DNA from 2 places in the Streptomyces sp. NPDC049597 genome. Region 1 is predicted to be linked to the other one. Evidence: riboswitches for the same ligand, from Rfam matches in the RefSeq annotation. Region 1 holds a riboswitch; the other holds the start of a gene.

Region 1 (10,389 bases):
ATCGCGGCTCACCGGCCGCACCAGGTCGCCGATCTACTGCCCGTGCTGACCCTGCGGCTGACACCGCAGCCCCTGCTCGACTCACCGGCCGCCTGACCCGGCACGCCTCCCGTACGCCCCGCGACCGGCCGGTCGCGGGGCGTACTGCTGAGCAGCGCATGGCCCGGCCGGACTAGCCCTGCCGGGTCACTGCGAACCACCCGAAAGGACAGGCGGGTTGTGCTGAACCGCTCGCGCGGGTGATGCGTCATGAATCAGTAGGAAGAGCTGCTGTGAAATCCCTGCGGAACGACGCCCGTGGGGGAACACTGGGACCGACCGACAGATACGGGGGCGGCCATGAACAGCTCATCGAGCCGCAGGACATTCACCACATCGCAGCGAAAGAACCCATCCATGTGCCAGCACAAGCCAGCCTGCCCCACGCCCGACTCAGCCGACCGGGAGGCGGCACGCCTGGTGGCGCACCACCCGGAGCAGGGCTGGAGCCTCCTGTGCAACGGTGTGCTCCTCTTCGAGGACACCGGCGAACTGCTGCCCGACGGGCAGATCATCGCCCCGCACCGGCCGAGTGAGACCGGCCAGGTGATGACGGCCGCCTAGCCGGTCACCGACACGAACAGGGGCCGGCCGGAGAGTCCTCCGTACCGGCCCCGATCCATGTGCGCGGGACGTCAGTTGTCGTACTCGTCCAGCGGCGGGCAGGAGCAGACCAGGTTGCGGTCGCCGAATGCGCCGTCGATACGGCGGACCGGCGGCCAGTACTTGTCCGCAGCGCTCACACCCGCCGGGAAGACCGCCTCGTCACGGCTGTAGGCGTGGTTCCACTCGCCACCGAGCGCCGCCGCGGTGTGCGGGGCGTTGCACAGCGGGTTGTCGTCCGCGGGCCACTGGCCCGACGCCACCTTCTCGATCTCGGCACGGATCGCGATCATCGTGTCGCAGAAGCGGTCGAGCTCGGCCAGGTCCTCGCTCTCCGTCGGCTCGATCATCAGCGTGCCGGCCACCGGGAACGACATGGTCGGCGCGTGGAAGCCGTAGTCGATCAGACGCTTGGCGATGTCGTCGACGCTCACACCGGTCGCCTTGGACAGCGGCCGCAGGTCCACGATGCACTCGTGGGCGACCAGACCCGCGGGGCCCGTGTACAGCACCGGGTAGTGCGGCTCCAGGCGCCTGGCGATGTAGTTCGCCGCGAGAACGGCCACCTGCGTGGCCCGCTTGAGACCCTCGCCGCCCATCAGACGGACGTAGGCCCAGGAGATGGGCAGGATGCCCGCCGAGCCCCACGGGGCGGCCGAGATCGGGCCGACGCCGGTCTCGGGGCCCGCGGACGGCTGCAGCGGGTGGTTCGGCAGGTACGGCGCGAGGTGCGCCCGCACGCCGACCGGGCCGACGCCCGGACCACCGCCGCCGTGCGGGATGCAGAAGGTCTTGTGCAGGTTCAGGTGCGAGACGTCGCCGCCGAACCTGCCCGGCTTGGCGAGGCCGACCAGTGCGTTGAGGTTGGCGCCGTCCACGTAGACCTGGCCACCCGCGTCGTGCACCTGGGCGCAGATGTCGGCCACGTGCTCCTCGAACACGCCGTGCGTCGACGGGTAGGTGATCATCAGCACGGAGAGCTGGTCGCGGTACTGCTCGATCTTGGCGCGCAGGTCCTCGACGTCCACCTCGCCGTCGTCGGCGGTCTTCACGACGACGACCTTCATGCCGGCCATCACGGCGCTGGCGGCGTTGGTGCCGTGCGCGGAGGACGGGATCAGGCACACGGTGCGCTGCTCGTCGCCGTTGGCGCGGTGGTACGCGCGCACGGCGAGCAGACCGGCCAGCTCGCCCTGGGACCCGGCGTTGGGCTGGATCGAGACCTTGTCGTAGCCGGTGACCTCGGCGAGACGCTCCTCCAGCTCGTGGATGAGCGTCAGGTAGCCCTCGGCCTGCTCGACGGGCGCGAAGGGGTGGATCTGGCCGAACTCCGGCCAGGTGACCGGCTCCATCTCCGTCGTCGCGTTCAGCTTCATCGTGCAGGAGCCGAGCGGGATCATGCCGCGGTCCAGCGCGTAGTCGCGGTCGGCGAGCCTGCGCAGGTAGCGCAGCATCGCGGTCTCGGAGCGGTGCTGGTGGAAGACCGGGTGGGTCAGGTAGGCGTCGGAGCGCAGCAGCGCGGCCGGCAGGCCGTCGGTGCTCGCCGCGTCCAGCGCCTCGACGTCGCCCTGGACCCCGAAGGCGGACCACACGGCCGTCAGCTGGTCACGGCCGGTGGTCTCGTCACAGGCGACGGAGACGTGGTCGGCGTCCACGAGGTGCAGGTTGACGCCGCCCTCACGCGCGGCCGCGACGACGTCGGCGGCCTTGCCGGGCACGCGCAGCGTGAGCGTGTCGAAGAAGGTGCCGTGCACGACCTCGACGCCGCCGGCCCGCAGCCCGTCGGCCAGGACGGTGGCGTAGCGGTGGGTGCGCTCCGCGATGGCGCGCAGACCGTCGGGGCCGTGGTAGACGGCGTACATGCCCGCCATGACGGCGAGCAGCACCTGAGCGGTGCAGATGTTGCTGGTGGCCTTCTCACGGCGGATGTGCTGCTCACGGGTCTGGAGCGCGAGCCGGTAGGCCTTGTTGCCGTCCGCGTCCACGGAGACGCCGACGAGGCGCCCGGGCAGGCTGCGGGCGAACGTGTCGCGCACCGCCATGTAGCCCGCGTGCGGGCCGCCGAAGCCCATCGGGACGCCGAAGCGCTGGGTCGTGCCGACGGCGATGTCCGCGCCGAGCGCGCCGGGCGAGGTCAGCAGGGTGAGCGCCAGCAGGTCGGCGGCGACGGTGACGATCGCGCCGATCCCGTGCGCCTGCTCGATGACCGGCTTCAGGTCCCGTACGGCACCGGAGGCGCCCGGGTACTGGAGCAGCACGCCGAAGACGCCGCGCTCGGCGATCTCGGCGGGGATGCCCTCGCTGAGGTCGGCGGTGACGACCTCGACGCCGGTGGGCTCGGCGCGGGTCTCGATCACGGCGATGGTCTGCGGCAGGACGTCGGCGTCGACGAGGAAGACGCCGTTCTTGACCTTGCCGACCCGGCGGGCGAGCGACATGGCCTCGGCGGCCGCGGTGCCCTCGTCCAGCAGGGAGGCGCCGGAGGTGGGCAGGCCGGTGAGGTCGGCGACGACGGTCTGGAAGTTCAGGAGGGCCTCGAGCCGTCCCTGGGAGATCTCCGGCTGGTAGGGCGTGTAGGCGGTGTACCAGGCCGGGTTCTCCATGACGTTGCGCAGGATGACCGGCGGCGTGAAGGTGCCGTAGTAGCCGAGGCCGATCATGGGCGCGAGCACCTGGTTGCGGTCGGCGAGCGAACGCAGCTCGGCGAGGACGTCGGCCTCGGTGCGGGCGTCGGGGAGGTTCAGCGCCTCGGCGCTCTTGATCACATCCGGCACCGCCGCGGCGGTCAGCTCGTCGAGCGATCCGTACCCCACCTGCGCGAGCATCTTCGCCTGGGCAGCGGCGTCGGGGCCGATGTGTCGCTGCTCGAAGGGTGTGCCTCGCTCCAGCTGGGAGAGCGGAATGCGGTTGGTGGTCATGTGGGAGGCCTCCTGGTCTTATGCGACCTGCGAGGGGCACCGCGGCGCGGATGCCCGGACGGCCTCCCCCTCTGTCATCTCGAACCTGAGAGCTTCACCGGGCGCCATGGCTCGACGCGCCGGCTTTCACCGTCGGTGAGAGCGGATGCCGTCCGACGCCCGCCCTGCTTTCCAGAGTGACCTCGTCCGTGCGGTACAGGGGCCTGAGAGATTCCGGGGAGGATTTGCTCCTTCGGCGCCGCCGGTGGGATCACCGGTGGACTCTCCCGCACAGGGTCAACAGCCGATTGCCAGGGTACCAGCGCGTTCCTATGACGAACCTTCAAGTGGCCGTCACCCGAGATGTGCACTTTTGTAGTGACTGTAGAGCAGTGCGACCCATTGGAGGGACCGTGCAGACCGATATCGATCCGCGCAGCCTCATAGGCCGTAAGGCGTTCGACCGCGACGGCCACAAGATCGGCACCGTCGACGAGGTCTACCTGGACGACGCCACGGGCGAGCCCGAGTGGGCCGCCGTACGCACGGGACTGTTCAGCCGGGACGCCTTCGTGCCCCTGGAGCCGAGCGAAGTCGTCGACAACGCACTCCACGTCCCCTACGAGCGCGCCCTGATCAAGGACGCACCCGACTTCGGTGTCGGCCGCCATCTCTCCCCGGAGCAGGAGCTTCAGCTCTACCACCACTACGGACTCGACCTCTCCGCTCCTCCGACGCCTGCCCCGTCCGCCGGTGACCGCTCCTTCGGCAAGGTCACGGGCCAGGAGGACTGAACGCCGCCTCCCCTCCCACCTGCGCCCTCTCCGGGCCTGCCACGAGCCGCGACATCCCGCATCGACGCCGTGCCGCCGTGACCCGTCAGGAGCACCGGCACCGGTACCTCCCGAAGCCCCCTCAGCCCCCCGCCGGGCAGCCCGCGAGCCATGGCACTCCTACGCGAGCGCCCGCACCGCCCTGCCCGGTGAGTGCCCTCCGCTCCCGGGGAGCCCCGCGATCCGCGGAGCTCCCCGGCCGTCACGCGCTCGGCGCGACCGGGTGCTCGTCGCCGCCCCGACCTGACGCGCTCCCCTCCGCCGGTCCCGGGGAAGGCTCACCCGGTGCCTCAGGCCCCGGCCGAGCGATCACGTGAAGGGGCCCACCGCCCGCCCCACCCGAATCGGCCGCGTCTCTTCCGGGCCCCTCGGCCCCCGCCTCCCCCGAGGCGACCGCCTCCGGCTCCCCCGGGGCAGCCGTCTCCTCCCCCGACGCCTCGGTCCGCGAAGAGACCGCCGGTACCAGCGGCAGCGGGTCCGACGGCTGGAGGTCCTCGTCGTCCACACGGAACGTGCGCACCCGGCCCGGCGGCGACCCCGGCTCCTCGAAGCGCACGGTCACGCGCCCCACGCCACTGCCCTGCACCCAGCCCGCCCCGTACACGGCATGCCGGACGTCCTGCCCTGCGGACCAGTGCCGAGCGGAGGGCCCGGCCGGCCCGGGCTCCACCGGCGCCTCCTCGCGCTCGGCCCCTTCCGGCGGCTCACCGGCCTCGCCCGACGACGCGGCCGAGGCCGCGGCCTCCTCGGCCGCGGCCTGCGCGAAAAGGTCCTCCTGCGTGTAGTCGGCCAGCCCCGTGACCCCGACCCCGAGCAGCCGGACGCCGCCCGTGGTGTCCACGGACTCCAGCAGGCGGCCTGCGGCCTCGCGCACCACGGCCGGGTCGTCGGTCGGCCCCCTGAGCGTCTCCGAGCGCGTGAGCGTGGAGAAGTCGTAGCGCCGGACCTTGAGGACGATCGTCCGGCCGGAGTGCCTGCCCGCCCGCAGCCGCTGCACACAGCGCTCGGCGAGCCGCTCCACCTCGATCCGCACCCGCACCCGGTCGTGCAGGTCCACGTCGAAGGTGTCCTCCACCGACACCGACTTCGCGTCCCGCTCGGCGACCACGGGCCGGTCGTCGTGCCCGAGCGCCATCCGGAACAGCGCGGTGCCGTGTGCCCTGCCCAGCAGGCGTACGAGCTCGTCCTCGCCCGCCTCCGCGAGGTCGGCGACCGTGGTCATCCCCGCCCGTCGGAGATGTTCGCCCGTGGCGGGACCGACGCCGGGCAGTGTCCGCACGGACAGGGGCCCGAGCAGCTCTCTTTCGGAGCCGGGCTCTATGAGGACGAGTCCGTCCGGCTTCGCCTGCTCGGAGGCGATCTTGGCCAGCATCTTGGAGCCGGCCAGGCCGACGGACGCGGTCAGCCCCGTCACCGCCCGGATGTCGGCCCGCAGCCGCTCTCCCGTCGCACGGGCCGAGGCCGAGTCGTCGGCGGCACCGCCGGCCTCCAGGTCGACGAAGGCCTCGTCCAGGCTGAGCGGCTCCATGAGCGGCGACAGCCGCCCCAGCAGCTCCATGACCTGCTCGCTGACCGAGCGGTAGAGGGTGAATCGGGGCACGAGGTACGCCGCGTTCGGTGCGAGCCGTCTGGCCTGCGCCATCGGCATCGCCGAGTGCACGCCGAAACGCCTCGCCTCGTACGACGCGGTGGCGACCACTCCGCGCGGCCCCAGCCCCCCGACCACCACGGCCTTCCCGCGCAACGAAGGCTTCGCCGCCTGCTCGGCGGCGGCGTAGAAGGCATCCATGTCCAGATGCAGGATCGTCGGCGCGGATCTCACACCATCGATGCTGCCCTACGCCACTGACAACGTCGCCGCACGAGCAGCGCGACGACGCCTGTCCGTCCCGGTCCGCCGGACCGCCGCATCACCCCGCGCGGTCGCGCCTGCGCCTCGCCAGCTCGTCGGCGGGGTTGTTGCCGATCAGGGTCTCGCCCGTGTCGACGCGTTCTCCGTGCAACTGCGACAGGGCCGTCTCGACGTCCCGCCACACGACGCCCACCGCGATCCCGAAGACGCCCTGACCGCCCTGGAGCAGGTCGACGACCTCGTCGGGCGACGAGCACTCGTACACCGTCGCCCCGTCGCTCATCAGCGTCATCCGCTCGAGGTCGCGAAAGCCCCGGGCACGCAGATGCTGGACGGCGGCGCGGATGTTCTGCAGCGCGACGCCGGTGTCCAGGAACCGCTTCACGATCTTGAGGACGACCACGTCCCGGAAGCTGTAGAGCCGCTGGGTGCCGGATCCGTACGCCGGCCGCACGCTCGGCTCCACCAGGCCCGTACGCGCCCAGTAGTCGAGCTGCCGATAGGTGATCCCCGCCGCCGCGCACGCGGTCGGTCCGCGGTATCCGATGGTGTCCGCCGAGGGATCGGCCGCGCTGTCGTGCAGCGGATACGGCCCGCCTTCCACCGGACTGATTCCGGGGCCGCCCCCAGCCGTACTGTCGCCGCTGCTTCTCACGCCGACCTCCGTCCTTGACCTGCCACCTCGAAGGTAGGGAGTCACCAGGGGTGCGTCAACGATCGCCACACTCGGCACGCCGAGTGATAATCACCCTGAGAGTGGTTTCTCGTGCCCCGATCCGGGGAAAGGCTACTCGAATGCGCCGATGCCGTACGGTCGGGTGCTCACCGCCCGTGACGGCCTCACTGGCTGCTGGAACCGAAGTCCTCGGGCGAGATCTGGTCGAGGAACTCGCGGAACTTCTCCACCTCGTCCTCCTGCTCGTCCGGGATGGCGATCCCCGCGTCGTCGAGCACACCGTCACTGCCGTAGATCGGGGTCCCCGTGCGCAGGGCGAGCGCTATGGCGTCGGACGGCCTGGCGCTCACCTCGACACCGCTGGCGAAGACCAGTTCCGCGTAGAACACGCCCTCGCGCAGGTCGGTGATGCGGACCTCGGTGAGCTCCTGGCCCACCGCATCGAGGACGTCCTTGAACAGGTCGTGCGTCAAGGGTCTGGCGGGGGCCATCCCCTGCTGCGCGAAGGCGATCGCGGTCGCCTCCCCCGGTCCGATCCAGATGGGGAGGTACCGATCGCCTCCCACTTCACGCAGGAGCACGATCGGTTGGTTCGAGGGCATTTCGACCCGGACACCCACAACGTCGAGCTCGTTCACACAGCAACCCTAGGACGTGCGGACGAGGTTTGGGTAGTCGGGCTGGGCCAAGATCAGTGGAGCCGCACTCCGAGAGCGCTCTGGACCAGGGCAGCGTGCAGTCTCACGGACAGCGCGGCCAGCTCTCTCGTGGTGGCCTCCGCATGCGCTCTCGTCTGCGGATTACGGTGTCTGCGCAGCGGTGCGACGATCTGTTCGACCAGCCCGGCGTCCCGGTCGGCGGACGCCTTCATCGCCCGCAGATGGCGCGGCTCGAGCCCGAATCTGCCGAGCTCGCAGACGAGCCTGGCCACCGTCACCGACTCGGCGTCGTAACCGCCGCTCGCGTCGGCCGTGAGCAGCCCGTACGACTCCCACTCGGCCAGATCCTCCTCGGCCACCTCGGCGGCGGCCAGGAGCTCGGCCCGGCCGAGCCGCCGGGCGGTACGGCGGCCGCTCTCGGCCCCCTCACCGCCCTCGAACAGCTCGCGCTGCGCCCCCTGGACGGGCAGCTGGATCTGCTCGCCCCGCTCGAGGGCGTCCAGCTGCTCACGGATGACCTTGAGGGGGAGGTAGTGGTCGCGCTGCATGCGCAGGACGAGGGCCAGGCGCTCGACGTCCTGGGCACTGAACTTGCGGTACCCGGACGGGGACCGGCTCGGCTCGACGAGCCCCTCGGCCTCCAGGAAACGGATCTTGGAGATCGTCACCTCGGGGAACTCGTCGCGCAGCCGAGCCAGCACCGCGCCGATGCTCATCAGCCGGTCGCCCGGGCCGGCAGCGCCGTGTCCGGCACCGCCCGTCGGTGTACGCAGCATGTACCTTCCCTGTGGGAGTCCCCCCGGCGGAGCGGGGGGAACGGTCACACGCCCCGCTGGCTCGCGTAGAACACCAGCCGGTACTTGCCGATCTGGACCTCGTCACCGTTCGCCAGGACCACCGAGTCGATCCGCTCGCGGTTCACGTACGTGCCGTTGAGGCTGCCGACGTCGGAGACGCTGAAACTGCCGTCCGGACCTCGGCGGAACTCCACATGGCGGCGCGAGACCGTCACGTCGTCGAGGAAGATGTCGCTCTGCGGGTGCCGCCCCGCGGTCGTCAGGTCGCCGTCCAGCAGGAAGCGGCTGCCCGAGTTCGGACCGCGGCGCACCACCAGGAGGGCGGAGCCGAGCGGCAGGGCGTCGACCGCCGCCTGAGCCTCGGGCGACAGCGAGGGCAGGGCGGTCTGCCCGGTGACCTCGGAGTCGTACGCCTCGATCCCGGAGATCGAGATGGTCGACGTCGTCTCGGAGGCGCGCTCGGCCGGAGCACCACCGCGAAGCGGCGCACCGCAGTTGGAGCAGAACCGACCGGCCTCGGTGTTCCGGTGGCCGCACCTCGTACAAACCGGCAGACCCGCCATGGAGGGATCCTCCTGCCGCGGTTGTCCCGCGTGGGGATTGGTCGCATACGGATCGGGGGCAAACCCTCCACCCGTACTTGAGGTTGATGGTTCCCCGAAACCTATGCGCCCGGCACCGGCAGGGTCAACAGACGACGCGCCCTGTCCGCCCGAATTGTCGCCACCGGCGACCTCGTCGCGGAACAGCGGCCGCTCGGCGCCCTGCTCCTCGCTCTGGCCGTGGCGCGGCGCGCGATGACGGGCGTTGCCGTCCTCACGTGCGCTCTTGCCGAACAACTTCCCAAACAACTTCACGGGCGTTTCCCCTTGACCGAAATAGACCCGCCCGTGGGGCAGGACGAACCCTGTACCAACACACCTGCCGACCCGGACATCTTCACAACGTCCGTGACCACCGGACAGTTTCCACCACGCACCGCTGATCCGGTGCGTCGCCCCCCTGCAATCCTCCGCCCTGCCCCGGCAGACCTCATGCTCCCCCGTTTCACTGCGATGACGACCGAGCGTAGTCAGGCCGCTCCGCCGGTCGCAAGGCGTCGACGATGATCTTCTCCGAACGCTCCACGGTCGCCGTGGCCTGCTCCTTCTCCAGCGTCTGCACCACACCACCGGGGATGTTCAGCGCGGGCTCCAGGTCCTGCGGCTTGCCGATGACCTTGAAGGTGTACGGCGGGCTGACGCGCTTGCCGTCGACCTCTATGTCGCCCGCCGTGCCGGAGAAGAACGTGTCCGCGACGACCCGGACCCCGTTGACCTGGATCGCCTCCGCGCCGGCGGCCCGCAGCTCCTGGATCGCGTCGAGGAGCATGTCGGGCTCCACCGTGCCCGCCGGATCCCCGATGGTCAGCGTGATGCCAGGACCCTGCGCGGCCACCGTGCCGGCGAGGATCCCGAGCTGCTGCTCCTTCTGGAGCGTCTGCTTGCGCGCCTCCTCGGCCTGGTCGGAGCTGTTCTCCAGCTCGGTGCGCTGGTCCTCCAGGCGCTGCTTCTCGTCCTCCAGGCGCTGCGACCGGTTGTCGAGCTCGTCGAGGATGCGCACCAGGTCCTCCTGGCGCGCCCCGCGCAACGCGCTCTCGTCGCTGTTCGAACGCACCTGGATGGCCAGGCCCAGACCGAGTACGAACAGCAGCAGCGCGACGATGAGTTGGGCGCGCGTCACCCGAGGCGGCCATACGGCGGCACTCAGCCGCTGCCGTCCCGTCTGCGAGGGACCCTCGTCCGCGGGCGACTCCGGCTGCTGCGCCGGCGGCGGGGCGAGCGGCGGCAGCGGCTCGCGCCTGGGCTCCGGCGAGCTGCGGTGGGGCTTCTCTTCGCTGTTCATGTTCGTCACGCCCGGAAGACATGCCGGCGGATCGCGGCGGCGTTGGAGAAGATCCGGATACCGAGGACGACGACCACGCCGGTGGACAACTGCGCACCGACGCCGAGCTTGTCGCCGAGAAAGACGATCAGAGCGGCCACCACCACGTT
Region 2 (10,389 bases), on a different contig from region 1:
GTACAGCTCGGCGCGTATCGAGGCGGTGTGGGCCAGCAGGCCCTCGTTCTTCAGCCGCCGGGCGAACATCCGGGCGGCGCGCATCGGGCCCACCGTGTGGGAGCTGGAGGGGCCGATGCCGATCGAGAACAGGTCGAAGACGGAAAGGGCCACGGAAAACTCCTTGTGGGGTGGTAGACGCCGTTGTCTGCCGGGTGGTGCAGAGCGATGCGGTGGTACGTGGTGCGGGGCACCGCACTCACTGTCCAGTGTGCGCGGTGCCCCATTTGTTTTGCTCCGGGCGTTACGGGAGATCCGTCACAGTCCGGGGTAGAGGGGGTGCTTGTCGGCGAGGGCCGTGACCCGGGCGCGCAGGGCCTGCGCGTCGTAGGTGGGCTTGAGGGCCTCGGCGATGATGTCGGCGACCTCGCGGAAGTCCTCGGCGGTGAAGCCGCGGGTGGCGAGTGCCGGGGTGCCGATCCGCAGGCCGGAGGTGACCATCGGGGGCCTCGGGTCGTTCGGGATGGCGTTGCGGTTGACGGTGATGCCGACCTCGTGGAGGCGGTCCTCGGCCTGCTGCCCGTCGAGCTCGCTGTTGCGCAGGTCGACCAGGACGAGGTGGACGTCGGTGCCGCCGGACAGGACGGAGACGCCGTGCTCGGTGACGTCGGCCTGGACCAGGCGCTCGGCGAGGATGCGGGCGCCCTCCAGGGTGCGCTGCTGGCGCTCCTTGAACTCGTCGCTCGCGGCGACCTTGAAGGACACGGCCTTGGCGGCGATGACGTGCTCGAGGGGGCCGCCCTGCTGGCCGGGGAAGACCGCGGAGTTGATCTTCTTGGCGAGCTCGGCCGTGGACAGGATCACACCGCCGCGCGGACCGCCGAGGGTCTTGTGCGTGGTGGTGGTCACGACGTGGGCGTGCGGCACCGGGTTCGGGTGCAGACCCGCGGCGACCAGACCCGCGAAGTGGGCCATGTCGACCATCAGGTAGGCGCCGACCTCGTCGGCGATCCGGCGGAAGGCCGCGAAGTCCAGCTGGCGGGGGTAGGCGGACCAGCCGGCGACGATCAGCTTCGGCTTGGACTCCTTGGCCAGGCGCTCGACCTCGGCCATGTCGACCTGGCCGGTGGCGTCGTCCACGTGGTAGGCGACGACGTTGTAGAGCTTGCCCGAGAAGTTGATCTTCATGCCGTGGGTCAGGTGACCGCCGTGGGCCAGGTTCAGGCCCATGATCGTGTCGCCCGGCTTGAGCAGCGCGAACATGGCGGCGGCGTTGGCCTGCGCGCCGGAGTGGGGCTGCACGTTGGCGTGCTCGGCGCCGAACAGCTCCTTGATGCGGTCGATCGCGATCTGCTCGACCACGTCGACGTGCTCGCAGCCGCCGTAGTAGCGGCGGCCGGGGTAGCCCTCGGCGTACTTGTTGGTGAGGACGGAGCCCTGGGCCTCCATGACCGCGACCGGGGCGAAGTTCTCCGACGCGATCATTTCCAGGGTGGACTGCTGGCGGTGGAGCTCGGCGTCGACAGCGGCGGCGACATCCGGGTCCAGCTCGTGAAGAGGGGTGTTGAGAAGCGACATCACTCGGTCCCTAAGGTCTGGGGTCAGCCCGCGAAATCGGTGTACTCGTCGGCGGAGAGCAGGTCCTTCGGCTCCTCGCCCACGCGCACCTTGAAGAGCCAACCGCCCTCGAAGGGCGCCGAGTTCACCAGCGACGGGTCGTTGACGACGTCCTCGTTGGTCTCGGTGACCTCACCGCTGACCGGCGAGTACAGGTCGCTGACCGACTTGGTGGACTCCAGCTCGCCGCAGGTCTCGCCCGCGGTCACCGTGTCACCCACCTCGGGAAGCTGGACGTACACCACGTCGCCGAGCGCGTTGGCCGCGTGCTCCGTGATGCCGACCGTCGACACGCCGTCCTCGGCGGCCGACAGCCACTCGTGCTCCTTGCTGTAGCGCAGCTGCTGGGGGTTGCTCATGACCTGAATTCTCCTGTACGCGGGGGAGTGGTGGTGAACGAAGAGAGGGTGCGGGCGATCACTTCTGACGCTTGTAGAACGGCAGCGCCACGACCTCGTACGGCTCGTGCGTGCCGCGGATGTCGACGCCGACGCCCGGCGTGCCCGGCGCGGCGTGGGCGGCGTCCACGTACGCCATGGCGATCGGCTTGCCGAGGGTCGGGCTCGGCGCGCCCGAGGTGACCGTGCCGACGACCTTGCCGTCGGCGACCACGTCCATGCCGGCGCGCGGGACCCGGCGGCCCTCGGCGATCAGGCCGACGAGCTTGCGCGGCGGCGCCGTCTCGGCACGCTCGGCGGCCGCCGTGAGCGCCGCGCGGCCGACGAAGTCGCCGTCCTTCTCGAACTTCACGACCCGGCCGAGGCCCGCGTCGAACGGGGTGAGAGCCGTGGTCAGCTCGTGCCCGTACAGCGGCATGCCCGCCTCCAGGCGCAGCGTGTCGCGGCAGGACAGGCCGCAGGGGACGAGCCCGGCCGGGGCGCCCGCCTCGGTCAGGGCCTGCCACAGCTTCTCGGCGTACTGCGGCTCGACGAACAGCTCGAAGCCGTCCTCGCCGGTGTAGCCCGTACGGGCGATCAGGGCGGGGACGCCCGCGACGGTGCCGGGCAGGCCCGCGTAGTACTTCAGACCGTCGAGGTCGGCGTCGGTGAGCGAGGCGAGGATGCCGGGGGACTGCGGGCCCTGGACCGCGATCAGCGCGTAGGCGTCACGGTCGTCGCGCACCTGCGCGTCGAAACCGGCCGCACGCTCGGTGAGCGCGTCGAGGACGGTCTGGGCGTTGCCCGCGTTGGCGACGACCATGTACTCGGTTTCGCCGAGGCGGTAGACGATCAGGTCGTCGAGGATGCCGCCGTCCTCGCGGCAGATCATCGTGTAGCGGGCACGGCCGGGAGCCACCGTGCCGATGTTGCCGACGAGCGCGTAGTCCAGCAGGGCGACGGCCTGCGGGCCCGTGACGGTGATCTCGCCCATGTGCGAGAGGTCGAAGAGGCCGGCCGTCGTGCGGACGGCGTTGTGCTCGTCGCGCTCGCTGGCGTAACGCAGGGGCATGTCCCAGCCGGCGAAGTCTGTCATGGTCGCGCCCAGAGAACGATGCAGGGCATCGAGGGCTGTACGACGGGGGGCGTTGCTCATAGGTATGGCTCCCAGGGCATGGCTGCGAGGACAATCCTCCCCATCTGTCATCGGAACCTGAGAGGTTCGCCGCGACCCCGCGTTTGGATGGTCGTGGCTTGCACCTTGGGTGGAGCCGTCCGGACGGCTCGCTTTTCAGATCTGCCTCATCGCACGCGGTACGGGGCCTGAGAGATTCAAGGGAGGAACTTGCTCCTTCGGCGCCCGCCACACCAGGTGGCAGGGACTCTCCCGCGCGGATTCAAGCGGCCGGTATGCAGTTGGCGCGCACATCATTGCATGCCTGCGGCGGGAGTGGGGCGCGCGGACCGAGGCAAAGTCGGTTGTCCTGTATTACCAATTCTTTACACTTCATGGGCAAGGGTGGGGTGACCCGACTTGGGGGAGCGTGATGATGTTGCAGCGGTCCGGCGCATACGCCGCCACAGCCGCGGGGATGCCCGTCCAGCAGGGCGCCTCCGTCGGTGGTCTGCTCGGGGCGCCCGCGCCCGTCCTGCGCGACCTGCGGGCCCGTGCGGGCCGCAGTCCGCGCGCCCTGGTGTTCGCTGCCGGTGACGTGGTGGTCGTCTCGGGACTGCCCGGCAGCGGCAAGACGACGCTGATGAAGCGCGCGGTGACCGGGCGCGGGATCGACTCCCAGGACACCCGTGACCGGTGGGACGCGCGCATGCCCCGCTTCCTGCCGTACGCCGTCTACCGGCCCCTCGTGCGCCTCGCGCACTACGCGGGTCTGTGGCGAGCCCTGCGCTCGGGCGAGAGCGTCGTCGTGCACGACTGCGGTACGCAGGCGTGGGTGCGGCGCTGGCTGGCGCGGGAGGCGCGGCGGCGCGGGACGTCGCTGCATCTCGTCCTGCTGGACGTACCGCCGCGGGTGGCGCGGGAGGGCCAGCGCGAGCGGGGCCGCGGAGTGTCGGGGTACGCCTTCGCCCGCCACCGCCGGGCGGTGGGCCGCCTGATCGCCGACGCGGAGTCGGGCCGTCTGCCGCGGGGCTGCGCGGCGGCGGTCCTGCTGGACCGGGAAGCGGCGGGAAGGCTGCGCGTCCTCGGCTTCACGGCGGACTGACGCCGGGGTGCGGGTGCGGGGCTCTGCCCCGCGACTCGCCGGTCCGGTCCGGTGCGCGGCGCTCTCGGCGGGCTCCGCCCCGGGCCCCCGCGCCGCGCGGCCCGCCTCACCGAGTCTCTCGCCGGGCCGGCTCGGCGAGAGACGCCTCGTCGGGGCTTCGCCCGGGCCCCGCGCCGCACGCCCGGGCGGCGCTGGATTATCGTCGACGCCGCGAACACGCACGGCCGGGGTGCGTGCCCCGGGGAGGAAGAGACGAGCGCATGGAGATGCCCTACAGCGGCTGGCCCGGGAACGAGCTGGAGGAGGCCCTCGCCGCCTCCGTCGGCAGTCCCTCCGCCGGAGCCCGCCTCGTCGAGGTGCTCGGCCGCAGCAGCCTCTGGGTCCCCCTGCCCAACGGGGGCGGCCCCGACAGCGTCGGTCTCGACCTGCCCACCATGGAGATCGAGGGCGCCGCCTACGTCCCCGTCTTCAGCTCCGAGCAGCAGTTCCTCGCCGTCGTGGGCTCCCACATGTCGTTCACCGTCGCCCCCGCCCGTGAGTTCGCCCGTGGCCTGCCCCCGCAGCTCGGCATCGCCGTGAACCCGGGCGGCGCCGTCGGAGCTCCCCTTCCGCCGCCCGCCGTCGCCGAGTTGTGCCGCGCGGGGCGCACGCCGCTCGACGGTCCCGGGTCCGGCGGGAGGGTGCGGCTCTTCGAGCCGCACTGGCAGGAGGAGCCCGTCGACTTCCTCGCCGCCGCGGCCGGCGAGTTCGAGGCCGCCGGCGTCGTGCTCACCGCCCGCCGGGTGCTCGCCTCCGTCGAGGGCGAGGCGCCGGCCCTCTTCGTGGGCGTCCAGCTCTCCTCCTGGGAGGGCGCCGACCGCAACGCGCCCATGGACGCGCTCGGCCGCGCGCTCGCCCGCGTCCCGGTCCCCTGGCCGGTGAACATCGTCCTGCTGGATGTCGCGCAGGACCCGGTGGGCGACTGGATGCTGGAGCGTGTCCGCCCCTTCTACCAACGACATCACGCGTAGAAGTCAAGCCGGCGCCAGGACGGCCGCTTAAGCTGGTTTGATGACCTGGCCGGAGGTCCCCTGACACAGGGACGGACCACTCGGGCACGGGTACGGATCGAAGAGGGGCGGAATCCAGGTGAGCGCGTCAGGCACCGCGGCGACCGGGCAGGTCGAGCACATGCTGCGCCAGGTGACTCCCGGGCGCTACGACGCGTACGAGGCACTGCTGCACGCCCTCGCCGACCCCGGTGGCCGGATCTTGATGCTGCTGTGGCACGGACAGCCCGGCTCCCCCGACGCCCAGTACGGGAACATGGAGGTCGACGGCGTCGGCTACGCGCCGTGCGTCACCTCCGCGCAGGAGCTCGCCGTCTCCGGCTGGAGCCGCGCGCACGAGGTCGTCACCGGCCGGGACATCGCCCGTGCCCTGTACCCCGAGCGCTGGGGCATCTGGCTCAACCCGCACGCGTCGGGCGGCGGCGTCGGCATCCCGTGGCTGGACCTGCGCCGCATCGCCACCGGACTCGACCGGATGCCCGCGGGCCCGCTGCGACTGTCGGACCCGGCCGTCGAGATCCCCCAGTTCTACGCGCTGCTCACACAGAACGCGCACCGCACGCCGGCCGTGCGCTCGCTGCGCCGCGCCTGGGTGCAGCCGTCCGTCGGCGCCGCGTACCTCGCCATCGGGCTCGATCTGTACGACACCGGACCCCAGGCGGTCGACGCGGCACGGGCGATGATGCAGCAGTCGATCGGCGCGGTCCCGGACGGGCTGCCGGTCTCCACGGTCGCGCTGTCGGACGAGTACGACCCGGTGACGATGTGGATGCGGGCGAACGCCCGGCCCTTCTACGACCGCGAGGCGCACGGCGGCGCCCAGCCGGCCGGTGGCGGTTACGGATACCCGCCGGTCGGCGCTCGCTGACCGCTGCCGAACTCTCCCGGTTCCCAGGGAAATTCGTCTCCCGCGTGGGGATGTCCCGTATCCGGCGGGTTTGTTGAGTGTCCGGGTCTCGACTAGGTATCACCGTTATCCGGACCGTTCTCCCAGGTGTCTCCCGTCTGTAGTGTTCGGCCGGTCAAGACTCCACATGGTGAACCAGGGGTGGACCCATGCGAATATTCAAGTCCGGGCCTGTCCGGGCGATCACGGCGGCGGTTGCCGTCGGCTTGATCGCGACAGGTTGCGCCAGCGAGCGGGACAAGGACGGCGGCAAGGCGGCGAAGGACACCTTCGTCTTCGCCGGCGCCGGTGACCCTGGTTCTCTGGACCCCGCTCTCGCGAGCGACGGTGAGACCTTCCGCGTCACGCGCCAGGCCTTCGAGGCGCTGCTCGAGCACGAGTCCGGTGGCAGCAAGCTCGTCGGCGGGCTCGCGGAGACGTGGTCCAGCAACCCGGCCGGCACCGTGTGGACGTTCAACCTGAGGAAGAACGTGAAGTTCCACGACGGCGAGGCGTTCAACGCCGCCGCCGTGTGCGCGAACTACGACCACTGGTTCAACTGGAAGGGCACGTACCAGTCCAGCGCGGTCTCCTACTACTGGCAGACCATCATGGGCGGGTTCGCCAAGAACGAGGACCCCGAGGCCCCGAAGGCGAACTACAAGTCCTGCACCGCCAAGGACGAGAACACCGCCGTCATCGAGGTGAACGAGCCCTCCGCCAACCTGCCCGGCGGCTTCTCCCTCCAGGCCCTGGCGATCCACTCGCCGAAGGCGATCAAGGAGTACGCGAAGCAGGACGCGACCGCCAAGGGCGACGCGATCACGTACCCCAAGTACAGCCAGGAGGCCGGCACGGTCGCCGGCACCGGCCCGTACAAGATCGTGAAGTGGAACAAGGGCAACAAGGAAGTCTCCCTCGAGCGCTTCGACGACTACTGGGGCGAGAAGGCCAAGATCAAGAACCTGGTCTTCCGTACCATCGACACCGAGGACGGCCGTCGCCAGGCCCTCCAGGCCGGTGACATCAACGGCTACGACCTCGTCGCCCCGGCCGATGTGAAGACCCTCGAGGGCGAGGGCTACCAGGTCCCGACCCGTGACGTCTTCAACATCTTCTACGTCGGCATGACGCAGTCGAAGAACCCGGCGCTGAAGAAGCCCGAGGTCCGCCAGGCCCTCACGCACGCCATCGACCGCGAGCACCTGGTCAAGACCCAGCTGCCCGAGGGCGGCAAGGCCGCGTCCCAGTTCATGCCCGACACGGTCGCCGGCTTCTCGGACAAGGTGAAGACCTACCCGTTCGACACCAACAAGGCCAAGGAGCTCCTCAAGAAGGCGGGCGAGGAGAACCTCAAGATCGAGTTCTGCTACCCGACCGAGGTCACCCGCCCGTACATGCCCGCTCCGCAGGACATGTTCGAGCTGATGAAGGCCGACCTGGAGAAGGCCGGCGTCACCGTCACCCCGAAGGCCATGAAGTGGGCCCCGGACTACCTGGACGCCACCGAGGCGGGCTCCTGCGCCCTGCACATGCTCGGCTGGACCGGTGACTTCAACGACGGCTACAACTTCATCGGCACCTGGTTCGCCGGGCCCGACAAGCAGTGGGGCTTCAAGGACAAGAAGGTCTTCGACGCGGTCAACGCCGCCTCGAAGGTGACCGACCCCGCCGGCCGCACCGAGGCGTACAAGAAGGCCAACGAGGCCATCATGGAGTACGTCCCGGGCATCCCGATCTCGTCCTCCCCGCCGGCCATCGCCTTCGGCAAGAACGTCAACCCGCCGAACGTCTCCCCGCTGACGCAGGAGAACTTCGCCGAGACCTCCTTCAAGTAATCGCACACCAGCGGGTCCGCCCGGCCACTGCTCCAGGTGGCCGGGCGGACCCGCATCGACGCACGTTAGAAAGGGGCATGCGGGGTGCTGCGACTTGTCATACGACGACTGCTACAGCTCATTCCCACCCTGCTCGGCCTGTCGGTTCTCCTCTTCCTCTGGCTGAACCGGCTGCCCGGCGGACCCGCCTCAGCGATCCTGGGCGAGCGGGCGACCGAAGCCGAAGTGGCACGCATCAACCGGGCGCTGGGACTGGACGAGCCTGTCCATGTCCAGTACTGGCGCTTCCTCAAGCGCATTTTCGAACTGGACCTCGGCACCTCCACCCAGACCGGCCAGCCGGTGTGGGAGGAATTCACCCTGCGCTTCCCGGCCACGGTGGAACTCAGCGTCGCCGCGATCCTCATCGCGGTGGCCGTCGGCATCCCGCTCGGCTACCTGGCCGCCAAGCGCCGCGGAGGCTGGCTCGACGTCGCCTCCGTCTCCGGGTCGCTGATCGGCATCTGTATCCCGGTGTTCTTCCTCGCCCTGCTCCTCAAGGGCATCTTCGCCGTCGAGCTGGGCATCTTCCCGAGCTACGGGCGGCTGTCGACGGGTCTCGACGCCACGGACGTCACCGGATTCGCGGTTCTGGACGGCCTGCTGACCGGTGAACTGGACGCCAGCTGGGACGCGATCATGCACCTGGTCCTCCCCGCTGTGGCGCTCGCCTCCATCCCGCTCGCGGTCATCGTGCGCATGACCCGCGCCAGCGTTCTCGAGGTCCTCGGCGAGGACTACATCCGCACCGCCGAGTCCAAGGGTCTGGACAAGCGCGTCGTGCGCGGCCGGCACGTCCTGCGCAACGCGATGCTGCCGGTGGTCACCGCCGTCGGTCTGCTGACCGGCAGCCTGCTGTCGGGTGCGGTGCTGACCGAGTCGGTGTTCTCCTTCGGCGGCATCGGCTCCTTCATCCGCACCTCGATCGACGCCCGGGACTACCCGGTGCTGGTCGGGTTCATCCTCTTCATCGCGATGGTGTACGTCCTCATCAACCTGCTGGTCGACCTCGCGTACAGCATCATCGACCCGAGAGTGCGGGTGCACTGACGTGACGACCATGACCAAGAAGGCAGACAGGATCGACCGGCTCGCCGAGTTGATGCAGCAGACCGAGGTGACCTCGGGCGCCAGTCTGTGGCGCGAGGCGATGCGGCGCCTGAAGTCCAGCAAGATGGCCGTCATCGGCGTGGTCATCATCGCCGCGTTCGTCGTCCTGGCGGTCGTCGGCCCGTGGATCGCCCCGCACGCCCCCACGGCACAGACCTGGCGTGACGAAGTCCTGACCAACCAGGGCAAATTCGTCGGCATGCGCGGCGAGAACTGGTTCGGCCTGGACCACCTCGGCCGCGACATGTTCTCCCGGATGCTCGTCGGAGCACGCCAGACCCTGCTCGTCGGCGTCGTCTCGATGCTCATCGGACTGGTCGTCGGCGCCGTCGTGGGTGTGGTGTCCGGCGCCGCCGCCACTCTCGGCGGCAGGTCCGGCCAGCGGCTCGACACGGTGATCATGCGCATCACCGACATCATGCTGTCGCTGCCGTCGCTGCTGCTCGCGGTGTCCATCGCCGCGGTGATGGGTCAGTCCCTGACGACCGTGATGATCGCCGTGGGTGTCGTCCAGATCCCCGTCTTCGCCCGTCTGCTGCGCGGTTCGATGCTCGCCCAGGGCGGCGCCGACTACGTGCTGGCGGCGAAGGCGCTCGGCGTACGCCGGAAGCGGATCGTTCTCACCCAGATCCTGCCGAACTCGCTGAGTCCGGTCATCGTCCAGGCGACGCTCAGCCTCGCCACCGCGATCATCGAGGCGGCCGCCCTGTCCTACCTGGGCCTCGGCAACCCCGACCCGGCGATCCCGGAGTGGGGCGTCATGCTCTCGCAGGCACAGCGGTTCTTCGACAACGAGCCGATGATGGCGGTCTATCCGGCGGTCGGCATCATCATCACCGCCCTTGGCTTCACCCTGCTCGGCGAGGCCATGCGCGAAGCCCTCGACCCGAAGCTGCGAGGCTGAAGTCCCATGCCACTGCTTACTGTTGACGAACTCAGCGTCACCTTCGGCGGCCGCGGCCGCAAGGAGTCCACGGCGGTCGACGGCGTCTCCTTCGACGTCGACCAGGGCCAGGTGGTGGGACTGGTCGGCGAGTCGGGCTGCGGCAAGTCCGTGACCTCGCTCGCCCTGATGGGTCTGCTGCCGGCCAAGGGCGTGAAGATCGGCGGACGTGCCGACTTCGACGGCGAGAACCTGCTCACCATGAGCCCGCGCAAGCTGCGGGACATGCGCGGCAGCCGGCTCGCCATGATCTTCCAGGACCCGCTGTCCTCGCTGAACCCGGTCGTCCCCATCGGCGTCCAGGTCACCGAGATCCTCCGGCGCCACCGCGG

The links. A riboswitch is a leader RNA that binds a small molecule or an ion and turns the genes downstream of it on or off. The one in region 1 is predicted to bind glycine.
Region 2: another riboswitch for glycine. It lies ahead of gcvT (glycine cleavage system aminomethyltransferase GcvT); the one in region 1 lies ahead of gcvP (aminomethyl-transferring glycine dehydrogenase).

The regions. Positions count from the first base shown of each region.
Region 1 is NZ_JBFAOY010000027.1:4,854-15,242, reverse strand. It holds gene AB0K02_RS26160 (hypothetical protein) at 1-96, shown strand, start outside; gene AB0K02_RS26155 (DUF5999 family protein) at 397-603, shown strand; gene gcvP (aminomethyl-transferring glycine dehydrogenase) at 675-3,560, opposite strand; glycine riboswitch at 3,742-3,839, opposite strand; gene AB0K02_RS26145 (PRC-barrel domain-containing protein) at 3,941-4,333, shown strand; gene AB0K02_RS26140 (DNA polymerase IV) at 4,575-6,194, opposite strand; gene AB0K02_RS26135 (MerR family transcriptional regulator) at 6,283-6,828, opposite strand; gene AB0K02_RS26130 (bifunctional nuclease family protein) at 7,065-7,538, opposite strand; gene AB0K02_RS26125 (MerR family transcriptional regulator) at 7,592-8,335, opposite strand; gene AB0K02_RS26120 (FHA domain-containing protein) at 8,380-9,342, opposite strand; gene AB0K02_RS26115 (DUF881 domain-containing protein) at 9,404-10,240, opposite strand; gene AB0K02_RS26110 (small basic family protein) at 10,246-10,389, opposite strand, start outside.
Region 2 is NZ_JBFAOY010000030.1:42-10,430, forward strand. It holds partial or broken gene AB0K02_RS27335 (serine dehydratase beta chain) at 1-153, opposite strand, end outside; gene glyA (serine hydroxymethyltransferase) at 298-1,557, opposite strand; gene gcvH (glycine cleavage system protein GcvH) at 1,581-1,955, opposite strand; gene gcvT (glycine cleavage system aminomethyltransferase GcvT) at 2,014-3,129, opposite strand; glycine riboswitch at 3,276-3,373, opposite strand; gene AB0K02_RS27355 (AAA family ATPase) at 3,521-4,192, shown strand; gene AB0K02_RS27360 (enhanced serine sensitivity protein SseB) at 4,453-5,202, shown strand; gene AB0K02_RS27365 (enhanced serine sensitivity protein SseB C-terminal domain-containing protein) at 5,321-6,109, shown strand; gene AB0K02_RS27370 (ABC transporter substrate-binding protein) at 6,298-7,965, shown strand; gene AB0K02_RS27375 (ABC transporter permease) at 8,050-9,054, shown strand; gene AB0K02_RS27380 (ABC transporter permease) at 9,065-10,018, shown strand; gene AB0K02_RS27385 (ABC transporter ATP-binding protein) at 10,025-10,389, shown strand, end outside.